2 regions of the Pseudomonas sp. JV414 genome follow, and region 2 is predicted to be linked to the other one. Evidence: riboswitches for the same ligand, from Rfam matches in the RefSeq annotation. Region 2 holds a riboswitch; the other holds the start of a gene.
What was found. A riboswitch is a leader RNA that binds a small molecule or an ion and turns the genes downstream of it on or off. The one in region 2 is predicted to bind cobalamin.

Region 1 (7,893 bases), on a different contig from region 2:
AGGTGTTGCGCAACCAGAAGTAGAACGCCAGATAGCCGTGAGGCGGCACCAGGTCCGGGTCGTGATAGACAGCACTTGGATCGACCTGGTAACCCCGGGCCGGCTGAATGCCAACGAAAGTCAGGCCGAAGCGCAGACCGGCAATCATCATTCGTCCGCCACGGAACATTGGATCGTTTTCGGGCGAACCCCAACGTTCCAGCACGGCTTGGTGATTGGCCTCGGGCAGCGCGTTGAACATCAGGTTGTAGTCGTCCAGCGCGAGGCTTTGATGGCAGGGGCGCTGGTCGAGGGTGTCGAGGTCGTTGCTGACGCCGCCGAGCAATTGCTGGATCAGCGCGGTGCCGCTGTCCGGCAGTTCAGCTGGCAATGGATAACCTTCGGCATGCAAGGCCCGCAGGATATTCAACGCAGCGGCCGGGGTATCCAGGCCAACGCCATTGCCGATGCGCCCGTCGCGAGTCGGGTAGTTGGCGAGGATCAGGGCAATGCGTTTTTCGCCATTGGGCACCCGCGCCAGATCGATCCAGCGCCGTGCCAGTTCAGCGACAAAATCCATGCGCTCAGGTTGCGGCCGGTAGCAGACCACGTCGGACTGACTGCGCTCACTGCGCCAGGCCAGGTCCTTGAAACTGATCGGCCGGCTGATGATCCGCCCGTCCAGTTCTGGCAGCGCGATGTGCATCGCCAGATCCCGTGGGCCGAGGCCCTGTTCGCTGGCGCGCCAACCGGGTTCATTGTCCTGGGCGCAGATCGCCTGGATCACCGGAATATTGCGGCGAAACGGCCGCAAATGGGGTGCTTCGGGGCTGGACTGGGCGAAACCAGTGGTGTTGAGAATCACCCCCGCCTCGACTTCATCCAGCAAGTCCTCAACCACCGTCAGGCAGCCGGGCTCTTTCAGACTGGCCAGCGCAATCGGCAACGGGTTCAACCCCGCCGCCTGCAAACGCTGGCAGAAAATATCGATGAAACCAGTGTTCGCCGCCTGCAAATGCGAGCGGTAAAACAGCACTGCCGCCACCGGCTGATCAGCTTGCCAGTCGGCTTGCCAATCCTTCAGTTCTGCGGGGCTTTTTTGCGGGTGGTAAATCGCGGTGCGTGGCAGGGTTTGCGGCTCGGACCAGGCGTAATCACGGTCCAACCAGCGATTGGCCAGGCAGCGAAACAGGTCGAGCGCATTGGCCATGCCGCCCTGACGCAGGAAGTACCAGAGCCGGTCGCGGTCTTGCGGAGTTACGGTGCTCAGGTCACTGAGTTCCGGGTCCGGACGATCGTCCCCCGGCACCAGAATCAGTTGCACGCCGCGCTCGGACAATTCCACCAGACGCTCGATGCCATAACGCCAATAGGCGATGCCACCGTGCAGCGAGATCAGAATCACCTTGGCGTGGCGCAGCACTTCGTCGACGTAGAGATCGACCGAGGCGTGATTCTGCACCTGCATCGGGTTGGCCAGGCGCACGCTCGGGTAATCGTCGGGCAACTGCTGCGCCGCTTCGGCGAGCAACGCCAGGCTGGAATCGCCGCTGCACAGGATCACCAGCTCGGCGGGGGTTTGTCCAAGGTCGGCAATGTTGTCATCCGACACGAAACCGCCGGGCTGGGTCCTGAGCAGGTGCATGGTTTAAACGCTGAGCGCAGCGCGCAATTGCGCTTCGAGCGCAGCGGCATCCAGGTCCTGACCGATTAACACCAGACGGGTGGTGCGCGCTTCTTCAGCGCCCCACTGACGGTCGAAGTGCTTGTCGAAGCGCGTGCCCACGCCCTGGATCAGCAGGCGCATCGGCTTGTTCGGCACTGCTGCAAAACCTTTGACCCGAAGGATGCCGTGCTGGACCACCAATTGAGTCAGCGCATCCATCAGCAGGCTTTCGTCGGCTTGCGGCAGCTCGATCGAGATGGAATCGAACGCGTCGTGGTCATGCTCATCGTGATGGCCGTCTTCACCCTCATGGTGATGATCGTGATGGCTGTGGCGGCTGTCGATGTGTTCTTCGGAACCGGCACCGAGGCCGATCAGCACGTCCAGTGGCAGACGACCGCTGCTGGCTTCGATGACTTTCACCGCCGGCGGCAGTTCTTCGGCGACTTCCAGGCGCACACGGGCCAGGTCTTCAGCGCTGATCAGGTCGGCCTTGTTGAGGATCACCAGATCGGCGCTGGCCAGTTGGTCGGCAAACAGCTCGTGCAGCGGCGATTCGTGGTCCAGGTTCGGGTCGAGTTTGCGCTGGGCATCCACTTGATCCGGGAACGCAGCGAAGGTGCCAGCTGCAACGGCCGGGCTGTCGACCACGGTGATCACCGCGTCAACCGTGCAGGCGCTACGGATTTCTGGCCATTGGAAGGCTTGAACCAAAGGCTTTGGCAGGGCCAGGCCCGAGGTTTCGATGAGGATGTGGTCGAGGTCGCCGCGACGAGCGACCAGTTCGCGCATCACCGGGAAGAACTCTTCCTGAACCGTGCAGCACAGGCAGCCGTTGGCCAGTTCGTAGACGCGACCGTTGGCTTCTTCTTCGGTGCAACCGATCGAGCACTGCTTGAGGATTTCGCCGTCGATGCCCAGCTCGCCGAACTCGTTGACGATCACCGCGATGCGACGACCCTGAGCGTTGTCGAGCATGTGGCGCAGCAAAGTGGTTTTGCCCGAGCCGAGGAAGCCGGTAACGATGGTGACGGGGAGTTTGGCCAGTGTTTTCATCGGATGCCCTTTGGCAAGGTGGCGGGCATACGGGACGACGACCGCTGCTGCAAATGCGCGCGGAAGATTTCGCCACCGGATCACCCCGCCCGGTTGTAGTGAGAATTCGTTTCGAGGCAGGTCTCCTGGCTGACGGTGTGCCGGCCTTATTGGCCTGGCATTCGCTGCGCCTTCCCGCGAACCTGAGGGATCAGGGCTTGCAGTGGCGTGGCAGCGAACATCACCGTTCACAGTTGCGGGGGCAGCCGCGGCATCGACCGCGTTCCCTTCTTAGCTTCGGCAAACGCCGAAGAACCTCGAAAGCGCAAGGCTACGCATCGTGTGGGGGCGGGTCAATGTCCACATGACATCTGCGGCGCTCCCTTCGCGAGCAAGCCCGCTCCCACTTTTGACCGCATTCCCATGGAAGAACTCGGTTCAATGTGGGAGCGTGGCTTGCCCGCGATGCAGGCGACTGGGTTCCGAGTTGAGAACCCATGCCAATTGACGCCCAACCCCCGCCCATGCTCTCCTACACGCCTTGTTACGGGTGCCCTTCACAGGGTGAAACGGGAAACCGGTGAATCATGTGCTTTACTCAAAGCCATGTCAGTCCGGTGCTGCCCCCGCAACGGTAAGCGAGTGAAGCGTCAGATCCACTGTGCCTGTCATACGGCATGGGAAGGTGATGCTTGCAGGTGTCGGCGCAAGCCCTGCCCCTCGCGAGCCCGGAGACCGGCCCGCAACACAAAGTGACTTTTACGTTCACTGAATAACAAACCCGCGGTGGGCGGGCGCTGTTCGAAATCTCTGCGTGCCCCGGCGTGCGGAGGTTTTCATGCGCTCTATTCACCCGCTGACAGACCAGAGGGAAGCGCCATGTCGATCATCAGCAGCACCGGCAGCAACACCGATAAAAAGAGCACCATCAGCACCACCACTACCCTGAGCCAACGCCTGACCGCCGCTTTTTGTGCGTCGATCCTTGGCGCCAGTCTTGTGTATTTCGCCGGTTTCTCGCACATCGAAGCGGTGCACAACGCCGCGCACGACACCCGTCACAGCTCCGCCTTTCCGTGCCATTGAGACCTGCTGACATGATCAAGCGTATTGCGCAAACCGCAGGTTTCAGCGGGCTGCTGGCCGCCCTGCTGCTGACCCTGCTGCAAAGTTTCTGGGTGGCCCCGCTGATTTTGCAGGCCGAGACCTACGAAAAATCCGAGCCGGCCGCTGTCGAAATCCACGAGCACGCCGCGGGTGCTGTCACCGCTCACACCCACGATGCCGAAGCCTGGGAGCCGGAAGACGGCTGGCAGCGCGTGCTGTCGACCACCGGCGGCAATCTGGTGGTAGCAGTCGGTTTCGCTTTGATGCTCGCGGGCCTCTACACCTTGCGCGCTCCACGCCGTACCTCTCAGGGCCTGCTCTGGGGTCTGGCCGGTTATGCGACATTCGTGCTGGCGCCAACTCTCGGCCTGCCACCTGAGCTGCCGGGCACTGCCGCGGCGGATCTGGCGCAACGACAGATCTGGTGGATCGGCACTGCAGCATCCACCGCTGTCGGCATCGCACTGATCGTGTTCAGCCGTCACTGGCTGATGAAGATCCTCGGCGTGGCGATTCTGGCTGTGCCTCATGTGATCGGCGCGCCACAACCGGAAGTGCATTCGATGCTGGCGCCGCAAGCCTTGGAAGCGCAGTTCAAAATCGCTTCGCAGCTGACCAACATGGCGTTCTGGCTGGCCCTGGGCCTGATCAGCGCCTGGTTGTTCCGCCGCAAAAGCGATGGCCAATACTCCGCATGACTGACGTCAGCGCAGCGCCGACCTTGGTGGTCGGCCTGGGCTGCCAGCGCGGCTGCCCCGTCAGCACGCTGCGGGCGCTGCTTGATCAGGCGTTACAGGCCCATCAAATCGAGCTTCGTGAGATCAAGGCCTTGGCCAGTATCGATCTCAAGCGCGAAGAGCCCGCCCTGATCGAACTGGCCGAACAGCTGGCATTGCCGCTGATGTACTTCAGCAGCGAACAATTGGCCGGTTATGAACCACAACTCAGCCACCACTCGGACATCGCGTTCGAACGCACCGGCTGTTACGGCGTAGCGGAAAGTGCCGCACTGGCACTGGCCGAACAATTGGCTCAGGCACCGGCAAAGTTGCTGATTCCACGACAAAAATACGCCCAGGCCACCCTGGCATTGGCCAGCGCCGCGTAAAATCCCCGATAATCCCCGCCTTCGATCATGAGCAATCTTCATCTGAAGCGTGCCCATACCCTTTTTCTGACAGGAAACGACGATGACCGTCTACTTCATTGGCGCAGGCCCCGGCGACCCGGAACTGATCACCGTCAAAGGCCAGCGGCTGATTCGTAGCTGCCCGGTCATTATCTATGCCGGCTCCCTGGTACCCGCCGCCGTGCTGGAGGGCCACCGGGCCGAACAGGTGGTCAACAGCGCCGAATTGCACCTGGAACAGATCATCGAGCTGATCAAGACCGCCCATGCCAACGGCCAGGACGTGGCCCGGGTGCATTCCGGCGATCCGAGTCTGTATGGGGCGATTGGCGAGCAGATTCGCTACCTGCGGGAACTCGACATCCCTTTCGAAATCATTCCCGGTGTCACCGCCACCGCCGCCTGCGCGGCCCTTTTGGGCGCTGAACTGACCTTGCCGGACGTGTCACAGAGCGTGATTCTGACCCGCTACGCCGACAAGACAGCGATGCCGGCCGGTGAAGAGCTCGGTAGTCTGGCGCAGCATGGGGCGACCATGGCGATCCACTTGGGGGTCAATCATCTGGAGAAGATCCTCGTCGAATTGCTGCCGCACTACGGCGCCGATTGCCCGATCGCGGTGATTCATCGGGCGACCTGGCCGGATCAGGATTGGGTGGTGGGAACGCTGGCGGATATTGCCGGGAAGGTTGAAGCCAAGGGATTTCGCCGCACGGCGCTGATTCTGGTGGGCCGGGTGTTGGGTAGCGATCACTTCAGTGAATCGTCGCTGTATCGCGCGGGGCATGCGCATCTATACCGCCCTTGAGCCAACCACACCCTGTGGCGAGGGGGCTTGCCCCCGTTCGGCTGCGCAGCAGTCGTAAAACCGGACAACTCGGTGTATCTGAAAAATGTAGAGGGCCGCTTCGCGACCCAACGGGGGCAAGCCCCCTCGCCACAGGTTATCGATCGCCCATAAAAAAACGGCACTCACGGGTGCCGTTTTTTCGTTTCTGCAGCGAACACCTTAGTAGTAGGCGTTTTCTTTCTGCGTGTGGTCGGTCACGTCACGAACGCCCTTGAGCTCAGGAATACGCTCGAGCAAGGTGCGCTCGATGCCTTCGCGCAGGGTGACGTCTGCCTGGCCGCAGCCCTGACAACCGCCGCCGAATTTCAGCACCGCAATGCCGTCTTCGACCACATCGATCAGGCTGACCTGACCGCCGTGGCTGGCCAGCCCCGGGTTGATTTCGGTTTGCAGGTAGTAGTTGATGCGCTCGTTGACCGGGCTGTCAGCGTTGACCATCGGTACTTTGGCGTTTGGCGCCTTGATGGTCAGTTGGCCGCCCATACGGTCGGTGGCATAGTCGACTACCGCATCGTCCAGAAATGCTTCGCTGAAGTGGTCGATGTACGCGGTGAAGCTTTTCAGCCCAAGCGCCGTGTCTTCAGGTTTTTCTTCGCCCGGCTTGCAATAGGCAATGCAGGTTTCGGCGTACTGGGTGCCAGGCTGGGTGATAAAGACGCGGATGCCGATACCCGGGGTGTTCTGCTTGGAGAGCAGATCAGCCAGGTAATCGTGGGCGGCGTCGGTAATGGTAATAGCGGTCATGGAAACTCCTCGCAGGCTTGGACGCAGTTTACGCCAATCATCGCGCCGGACAAAGTCCTAGTATTTTTGTCGGGAAAGATGCACCTGTCGTTGAACACCTGATCACCGCCGAATCCCTGTAGGAGCGAAGCTTGCTCGCGAAAGCGGTCTGACAGTCGACATCTACGCTGAATGTCAGACCGCTTTCGCGAGCAAGCTTCGCTCCTACAGGGGATAAACGGTGTTTCAGAGGTTTTCGTAGCGATTCATGTCCAGCACGCCCTCTTCCACCGGGTCGGTGTCGTGGATGTAGCGGCTCAGATCATGGAAATACTGCCAGAACTGCGGATGACTGCGACGAATACCCCAGCGTTCGACGATTTTCTCGAAACTGGCGGCGTCTTTGGCATTCTCCATCGCGTCGACGAACGTGGGCACTTGCCCGGCCGGGATGTTGAACACGAAGTTCGGGTAGCTGCTGAGTACACCCGGATAAATCGTCAACGTGTCGAGCCCTGGCTGATAGCGCAACGACTCACCGAGCAGGAACGCCACGTTGCTGTGGGCCCGATTGCGCAGCAGGCTGTAGACCTCGCGTTTGCCGCTTTGGGTCTCGATGCGCAACATCGTCGCTTCCGGCAACAGATCGATGACTTTCAAACCGGCGGCCGGGCGTGAAGTCAGGCGGCTCAAGGCCTGTTCGGCGTTCTGCAACGCCAGATCGATGTTCGGCCGCGAGCAATAAGCGCCATCGCAGCGGTTGATCGGATCGGGTTTGGCGTTGAGTTCGCCATACCGGGCCAACAATTGCTGGGTGAAATCGCGTTTCGGGTCCTTTTCGTCCAGCGTCAGCGCCGTTGGCTTGTCGTTATCGATGTACTCATAATCCAGCCACATCTTGAACTTGCCGCCGTTCTGGTACCAATCGTCGAGGTAGCCGTCCCGTGAGTCGGCCGGCATCAGACGCAGGAAGTTCTGCTCGGCACCGTTGCGAATCAGGTCGAAGTACAACCGGGTCTGGGCTTGATGGGAAACGTTGCCGAACACATCGAAGTTGACCGCCAACTGGTAATACGTGCGTTCCAGCAACGGGTAATCGAACAGCCAAATAGTTTGCGGGACGTCACCGATCAGGCCTTTGTTCACCGAGGCGCTGTCGAAATGCCGGAAAATACTCAGCAAAGCGTTGTCATTGCCGGCCCACAGGGTCGACCAGCTCGGTGCCGGCAGATCGGCGTAGCTGTCCCGCCGCAGGGCTTCATATTCGTTGCGTTTGTTGCGGTAGTCATGCCACAGGCTCAGGACACTGCCGACGTCATCGTTCTGCCCCGGCATCGCCAGCAACGGCGTGGCCTGGCCGCGATAGTTCGGGTCGGTGATGTAGAGGTCATGCTCCGGCGCCTG
Region 2 (7,893 bases):
TGGCACTCATCTTCCAGATGCGCCCACTCTCTGACGAAGACAAATTGCGTGCCTTGCAGTTGCGCGCATCCCGTCGTGGCCTGCACCTGACCGACGAGGTCGGGCATTTTATTCTGACCCGTGGCACCCGCAGCATGAGTGCGCTTTTCGAGTTGCTTGAGCGCCTCGATCAGGCCTCCCTTCAAGCTCAGCGCAAGCTGACAATCCCGTTTTTGAAAGAAACCCTTGGTTGGTGAAAAACCTGATCAAGCCCAGGTTTTACACGGGTTTCGGCATATTCCAGGCGTCAACAAATCCGCTTTCCTGCAAGAGGGCAGGCTGCGCAAAGGTTCAAAATGGGCTTAAGCGCTTAGATGTAAACGAGAAACCGAGAAGTCACATAAAGATCGATTGAATTTGCAAATGAGGTTGATAGCGGGCATAGTCGCGGCTTCTTTTATAACTATCAGCCACGGTCGTGCCCATGCTAAAGCGCTTCGCACCCCTCGTGCCTCTCGCACTCGTCACCCTGTTGTTCGGTTGCGCTGCTCACTCTCCAGTGCCCCAGCAAGAGCCAAAACAGCAGGTTTCAAATTCAGTTACCGCGCAATCTTCTTCCGTTCTTTTCCAGGAAGAGCTGGTCAATGATAAAGAACTGGCAGACTTCGCCGGCGGCAAGTCGTACCAGCTTCCGGTTCTGGCCGACAGCATCCTCGAACGTGGCATGTCCCTGATCGGTACCCGTTACCGTTTCGGCGGCACCTCCGAGGCTGGTTTCGACTGCAGCGGCTTCATCGGTTATCTGTTTCGTGAAGAGGCCGGCATGAACCTGCCGCGCTCCACTCGCGAAATGATCAACGTTGATGCTCCTCTGGTTGCTCGCAGCGCCCTCAAACCGGGTGACCTGCTGTTCTTCGCCACCAATGGCCGTCGCGGTCGTGTCAGTCACGCCGGGATCTACTTGGGGGACAACCAGTTCATCCATTCCAGCAGCCGCAAAAGCGGTGGTGTCCGGATCGATAGTCTGGGCGACAGCTACTGGAGCAAGACCTTCATCGAAGCCAAGCGCGCACTCGCGATGGCGCCTGCTGCGGCCCCGGCTATCGTCACGGCGCGCAAGTAAGCGGACAGTTTGTAAGGCGAAGTTAAAGTCTTACTTGAAGTTTGCCGCGTAGCCGCTAGAATCCTGATCTATTATTGATGGCAAACCGCCTGCGTTCTGCGCAGGCGGTTTTCTTTTCTGTCTTTGTGGCAGAAAAAAGCCGCAGCCAGATCAGGATGTTCTGTTTATGACGATGTCGGCCCGCCTCGCACTCATGTTCTTCGCAGCACTGCTCAGCGCCTGCGCCAGCCGCACACCGCCACCTGCGCCGGTGGTTCGCGCTCCGATTGTTTTTGGTCCTTCCCAAGCCTTTTCCCCTGCGGCAGAAGACGTGCTGTTTCGTGCGCTGGGTCTGGTGGGAACGCCTTATCGCTGGGGCGGCAACACGCCGGATTCCGGGTTCGATTGCAGCGGTCTGATCGGTTATGTGTATCGCGATGTCGCAGGCATTTCCTTGCCGCGCTCCACCCGCGAGATGATCGGCATGCAGGCCCCCAATATCGGCAAGGAAGGCCTGCAAACCGGTGACCTGATTTTCTTCGCCACCAATGGCGGCTCCCAGGTCAGCCACGCCGGGATCTACGTCGGCGAAGGCCGCTTCGTCCACGCGCCAGCCACGGGCGGCACGGTCAAGCTGGACAGCTTGTCCAAGGCTTACTGGCAGAAAGCCTATCTGAGCGCCAAGCGCGTCTTGCAGCCCGAGCACCTGGCACATAATCCGTAGCGGATGTAGGCGTCTGCCGGAAAAGATCGCAGCCTGCGGCAGCTCCTACGTTGGATGACGTACACCCTGTAAGAGCTGCCGAAGGCTGCGATCTTTTGACGTTTACCTGGCCGCGGACACGCGCCACACCTTGTTCCCTACGTCATCCGCCACCAGCAGACCTCCCTGCTGATCGATCACCACACCCACCGGCCGGCCCATGGCTTTTTCCTCATCATTGAGGAAACCAGTGAGCACATCCACTGGCTGCCCGGTCGGTTTGCCGGCGCTGAACGGCACGAAAATCACTTTGTAGCCACTGTGTGGCTTGCGGTTCCACGAGCCGTGCTGGCCGATGAATGCACCTTGAGTGAACGGTGCAGGCAGTTTGCCGCCTTCGGCGAACGTCAGGCCCAGTGACGCGGTATGTGGCCCCACTGCGTAGTCTGGCGCAATGGCCTTGGCCACCAGATCGGGTTTTTGCGGTTCGACGCGAATGTCGACGTGTTGGCCGTAATAGCTGTAAGGCCAGCCGTAGAACCCGCCGTCTTTCACTGACGTGATGTAGTCCGGCACCAGGTCGCTGCCGATTTCGTCACGCTCGTTGACGGCGGTCCACAATGCGCCGCTCTGAGGCTCCCAGGCCAGACCGTTTGGATTACGGATGCCCGAGGCGAAGATCCGGTGATTGCCGGTGGCGCGATCCACTTCCCAGATTGCCGCGCGGCCTTCCTCCTGATCCATGCCGTTTTCACCGACGTTGCTGTTCGAGCCCACGGTGACGTACAGCTTGCTGCCATCCTTACTGGCGATGACGTTTTTGGTCCAGTGATGATTCAGCGTGCCGCCCGGCAAATCGACTATCTTGATCGGCTGCGACTTGATCGCGGTCTCACCGTTTTCATAGTGGAAGCGCAGCAGGCGATCAGTGTCGGCGACGTACAGGTCATTGCCGACCAGGGTCATGCCGAAGGGCGAATTGAGGTTTTCCAGGAACACCGTGCGGGTTTCGGCGACGCCGTCGTGGTCCTTGTCCCGCAGCAGAGTGATGCGGTTCGGGCTGGGGACGCCAGCACCGGCGCGGCCCATGACTTTGCCCATGACCCAGCCACGAATGCCTTGTCCATCATCGGGTTTGGGCGGCGCGTTGGTTTCGGCCACCAACACATCGCCGTTAGGCAACACATAGAGCCAGCGCGGATGATCGAGGCCTTCGGCAAACGCCGCCACTTGAGTCCCTGCCGCGGCGACGGGTTTCTTACCTTCAGGCCAGCCGATCGCCGGGGCGATGTTCACCGTCGGGATCAGGGTTTTATTCGGTTCTGGCAGCTTGGGCGAGGGGCCTGTGCCATCCGAGACTTGCAGGCTGGAGGTTTCACCACAGGCGGCGAGCCCTCCGGCGAGCGCGATGATGAAAACGAGCTGGGGTTTGCGCATTACTGATCTTCCCTATGAATGCATTGACGTAATCATAGAGAAGCGTAGACGCTTGATGGTTCAACCCGTCAGCCGCGGGCTTCCTTGAGTAATACGGCGATCCCTGGATGGTAGTTGCCGGCTTCATTGCGCAACTTGCGATAGGCGTAAGGGAAATACCAGGCCACGGCGCAGCTGGGTTCCTTCTGCAAGTCGTCGAGCATGTCCTGCAGTTCTTCCGGTGTAGCGCTCTGCTGAGCTTTTTGCGGCGCAACGAACAGGCAACCGAGTTTCAGGTCGCTGGCGTAGCTGATTCGCTTGGCCTCGCTGGTGATGTCCTGTAGTGCCTGAGTCAGGTTCAGGCTGTTGACCCGCGGCCAGCGTTGAGTGGCTTGAAGGTAGGCGCGTTGTTCGGCGGTGGCTTCGGGAGTGGCGATAAACAGGTCGGCGCGGCCGTTGCGTTCGCCTTCTTCGTTCTGCTTGCGCGTCGTCGTTTGTTGCAAGGTGACCATTTCTGCCATCCAGGCCGCGGCGGAGAGCAGGCCGAGGTTGGCTTTTTCGTCGTACCAATAAGGTGTGTCGTTATCGCCGCGCACAGCGTTGTAGCGGTCGATACAGTCAAACCAGCGTTCCAGCACCGGTCGCAGGAATTCCAGCTTCGGATTGCTGATGATCATGCCTTGCATGTTGCTTACCCTTGTAATTGTGTTGTTGGGTTCTATGGCGCTTTGATATCACTGCTGACAGTGTGGTGCAAGATTGGTGTCAGGTAATTGATGGGCGGCAGTATATCGAGTGCCCACGCTTTGTCTTCAATTGACGCTCCACCCCCAACCCTCTAACCTTCGCGGCTTGTTTCAGGTGCTCTGTGGCGATGGCCGACAGAGTGAAACAGGGAAGCCGGTGAGTGGCTATCGTCAAGCGACGAAGCGTCATGATCCCGGCGCTGCCCCCGCAACGGTAAATGAGTGAAGACTGCGCTTTGAGCCACTGTGTTGATGTCAACATGGGAAGGCGCGCAGTCAGGCAACACGCCGCTCATGAGCCCGGAGACCGGCCTGATTCATCCAACGGCATCACGGTGGGCGATGCCAGGCTTCTTGCCGTCTATTCTTGTGCCTGCCCGCCGTTATCCAGCCTCAACGGAGAGCTCCCCCATGACTGATACTCCCGATCGTGACGAACGCCATCTCGCGCGCATGCTGCGCAAAAAAGCGGTGATCGACGAACGCATCGCCAACTCCCCGAATGAATGCGGTTTGCTGCTGGTGCTGTCCGGCAACGGTAAAGGCAAGAGCAGTTCGGCGTTCGGCATGCTTGCGCGGTCAATGGGCCACGGCATGCAGTGCGGCGTGGTGCAGTTCATCAAGGGGCGCACCAGCACCGGCGAGGAGCTGTTCTTCCGGCGCTTCCCGGAGCAGGTGCGTTTTCATGTGATGGGCGAGGGCTTCACTTGGGAAACCCAGGACCGCCAGCGCGACATCGCCGCCGCTGAAGCCGCGTGGGCGGTGTCCCGCGAATTGCTGCGTGATCCGGCCATTGGCCTCGTGGTGCTCGATGAGCTGAACATCGCCCTCAAGCACGGCTACCTCGATCTCGATCAGGTGCTCAGCGACTTGCAGGCCCGTCCACCGATGCAGCACGTGGTGGTCACGGGTCGTGGCGCCAAACCAGAGATGATCGAGCTGGCCGACACCGTCACTGAAATGGGCATGATCAAGCACGCCTTCCAGGCTGGAATCAAAGCGCAAAAAGGCGTCGAACTGTGACTCAACCCCGTCATTGCCCGGCGGTACTGATCGCCGCGCCGGCCTCCGGTCAGGGCAAGACCACCGTCACCGCCGCGCTTGCCCGTTTGCATCGCAATCAGGGGCGCAAGGTTCGCGTGTTCAAATGCGGCCCGGACTTTCTCGACCCGATGATTCTCGAGCGCGCCAGCGGCGCACCGGTTTACCAACTCGACATGTGGATGGTCGGCGAGCAGGAAAGTCGACGTCTATTGTGGGAGGCCGCTGGCGAAGCCGATCTGATCCTCATCGAAGGCGTCATGGGGCTATTCGACGGTACGCCGTCCAGCGCCGACCTGGCGCGGCACTTCGGTGTGCCGGTGCTCGGCGTGATCGACGGCACCGCCATGGCGCAGACGTTTGGCGCGCTGGCCCTGGGTCTTGCGCGTTATCAACCGGACTTGCCGTTTGCCGGTGTGCTGGCCAACCGGGTCGGCACTGTGCGCCATGCGCAGTTGCTCGAAGGCAGCCTGACTGAAGGCTTGCGCTGGTACGGCGCGTTGTCCCGGGAGACCGGGATCGAATTGCCGAGTCGGCATCTGGGCCTGGTTCAGGCCAGCGAGCTGAATGATCTCGACCTGCGTCTCGATGCGGCGGCCGACTCCTTGGCCAGCAGTTGCGATGTGGCTCTACCGCCGGCCGTGGAATTCGCCGCGCCTGAAATGATCGCCGCCGAACCGTTGCTGGCCGGTGTGCGGATTGCCGTGGCTCGGGACGAAGCTTTCGCGTTTACCTACGGCGCGAGCCTGGATCTGCTGCGGGCGATGGGCGCCGAATTGTTTTTCTTCTCGCCGATCCGCGACACCGAATTGCCAGAAGCAGATAGCCTGTATCTGCCGGGCGGTTACCCCGAATTGCACCATGTGGCGTTATCACAAAACACGCCGATGCTGACCGCGATCCGCGCTCACCACGCAGCGGGCAAACCGTTGCTGGCCGAGTGTGGCGGCATGCTGTACCTGCTGGATTCCTTGACCGATGTCGAGGGCACTCGCGCTGAACTGGTTGGCCTGCTGGCCGGTGATGCGGTGATGCAGAAGCGCCTTGCCGCGTTGGCCTTGCAGGCGGTCGAATTGCCGGAAGGTTTACTGCGCGGGCACACGTATCACCACTCGTTGACCAGCACCGAGCTTGAGCCGATTGCTAGAGGTTTGAGCCCGAATGGTGGGCGAGGGGCGGAGGCGGTTTATCGTGAGGGGCGGATGACGGCGTCCTATGTGCATTTTTATTTTCCGTCCAATCCATCGGCGATTGCGGCGCTGTTTGTGCCTGACCTTGAGGCCGCCTTTGCGAGCAAGTCGGATCGCCGCACCGCCGCTCCCACATTGGATCACCAAAACCCTGTGGGAGCGGGCTTGCCCGCGAAGAGGCCATGACGGACAACGCATTCAGCCAGGCCGAACGCGCAGCCGTCTACCGAGCCATCGCCGAACGCCGTGACATGCGGCACTTCAGCGGCGGCACCGTCGAACCCGAGTTACTGAGGCGTCTGCTCGAAGCCGCGCATCAGGCCCCGAGTGTTGGCCTGATGCAGCCCTGGCGTTTCATTCGCATCAGCGACCGGGCACTGCGCGGCAAGATTCAGCAACTGGTGGAAGACGAGCGCATCCGTACCGCCGAAGCCCTCGGCGAGCGCTCCGACGAATTCATGAAGCTCAAGGTCGAAGGCATCAACGACTGCGCCGAGGTGCTGGTCGCCGCGCTGATGGACGATCGTGAGCGGCATATCTTCGGCCGTCGTACATTGCCGGAAATGGACATGGCCTCGCTGTCCTGCGCCATCCAGAATCTTTGGCTCGCGTCCCGCGCCGAAGGCCTGGGCATGGGCTGGGTGTCGCTGTTCGAGCCGCAAGCGCTGGCGGACTTGCTGGGTTTACCGACCGGGGCCAAGCCTTTGGCTGTTCTTTGCCTGGGGCCGGTCAAGGAATTCTATCCGGCGCCGATGTTGGTACTCGAAGGCTGGGCGCAGGCGCGTCCACTCAGCGAGTTGCTGTATGAAAATTATTGGGGAGTGAGTCAATGAGTGTGGCGTTGTTGAGTGTCGCCGCGGTCGCGCTGGATGCGCTGCTGGGTGAACCCAAACGCTGGCATCCGCTGGTGGCGTTCGGTCGTTTTGCCGATCGCATCGAGCAACGTTTCAACTCCGGCGGCCGCGGTTGGCGCAGTCACGGGGTTACGGCCTGGGTGATGGCGGTCGTGCCGCTAACCTTGCTGGCCACCGCACTTTCCTGGGCGCCTTACGTTGGCTGGATCGTCGAGATTCTCGTGCTCTATTGCGCCCTTGGTATGCGCAGCCTTGGTGAGCACGTTGAGCCGGTGGCCAAGGCCCTGCGTAGTGATGATCTGATCGAGGCGCGCAAACGCGTTGGTTATCTGGTCAGCCGTCAGACCAGTGAACTGGATGAAACCGAAGTCGCCCGCGCCGCCACCGAGTCGGTGCTGGAGAACGGCAGCGATGCGGTGTTCGCCGCGCTGTTCTGGTTTGCCGTGGCGGGTGCGCCCGGCGTGGTGCTTTATCGCCTGAGCAACACTCTCGATGCGATGTGGGGTTATCGCAACGAACGCTTCGAACGTTTCGGTTGGGCGGCGGCGAAGATCGATGATGTTCTGAACTACATTCCCGCACGCTTGGTGGCGTTGACCTACGCGCTGCTGGGCAAAACCCGACTGGCGTTGAAGTGCTGGCGTACCCAGGGCCCGACCTGGGATAGCCCGAATGCCGGGCCGGTGATGGCGGCCGGTGCCGGCGCGCTGGGCGTCGAGTTGGGCGGGGCGGCGATCTATCACGGTGAACTGCATCAGCGTCCGCCATTGGGCGAAGGTGTGCCGGCGGATGCCGATTCCATCGACCGTGGCTGGCAATTGGTCCAGCGCGGGGTATGGTTATGGCTGCTGATTCTCTGCGT

Region 1: it holds a riboswitch for cobalamin, as region 2 does, so the genes downstream of both, F6R97_RS03735 (CbtB domain-containing protein) here and cobO (cob(I)yrinic acid a,c-diamide adenosyltransferase) in region 2, are expected to answer to the same signal.

Annotation. Positions count from the first base shown of each region.
Region 1 covers NZ_VYKC01000002.1:617,200-625,092, forward strand. The annotation lists gene cobN (cobaltochelatase subunit CobN) at 1-1,624, opposite strand, end outside; gene cobW (cobalamin biosynthesis protein CobW) at 1,628-2,701, opposite strand; cobalamin riboswitch at 2,799-3,015, opposite strand; cobalamin riboswitch at 3,212-3,439, shown strand; gene F6R97_RS03735 (CbtB domain-containing protein) at 3,560-3,766, shown strand; gene F6R97_RS03740 (CbtA family protein) at 3,778-4,485, shown strand; gene F6R97_RS03745 (cobalamin biosynthesis protein) at 4,482-4,895, shown strand; gene cobM (precorrin-4 C(11)-methyltransferase) at 4,978-5,724, shown strand; gene nfuA (Fe-S biogenesis protein NfuA) at 5,926-6,510, opposite strand; gene F6R97_RS03760 (fatty acid cis/trans isomerase) at 6,736-7,893, opposite strand, start outside.
Region 2 covers NZ_VYKC01000022.1:120,054-127,946, forward strand. The annotation lists gene hda (DnaA regulatory inactivator Hda) at 1-236, shown strand, start outside; gene F6R97_RS24505 (C40 family peptidase) at 464-1,102, shown strand; gene F6R97_RS24510 (C40 family peptidase) at 1,269-1,805, shown strand; gene F6R97_RS24515 (PQQ-dependent sugar dehydrogenase) at 1,908-3,221, opposite strand; gene F6R97_RS24520 (hypothetical protein) at 3,290-3,886, opposite strand; cobalamin riboswitch at 4,043-4,277, shown strand; gene cobO (cob(I)yrinic acid a,c-diamide adenosyltransferase) at 4,358-4,969, shown strand; gene F6R97_RS24530 (cobyrinate a,c-diamide synthase) at 4,966-6,363, shown strand; gene bluB (5,6-dimethylbenzimidazole synthase) at 6,360-7,010, shown strand; gene cbiB (adenosylcobinamide-phosphate synthase CbiB) at 7,007-7,893, shown strand, end outside.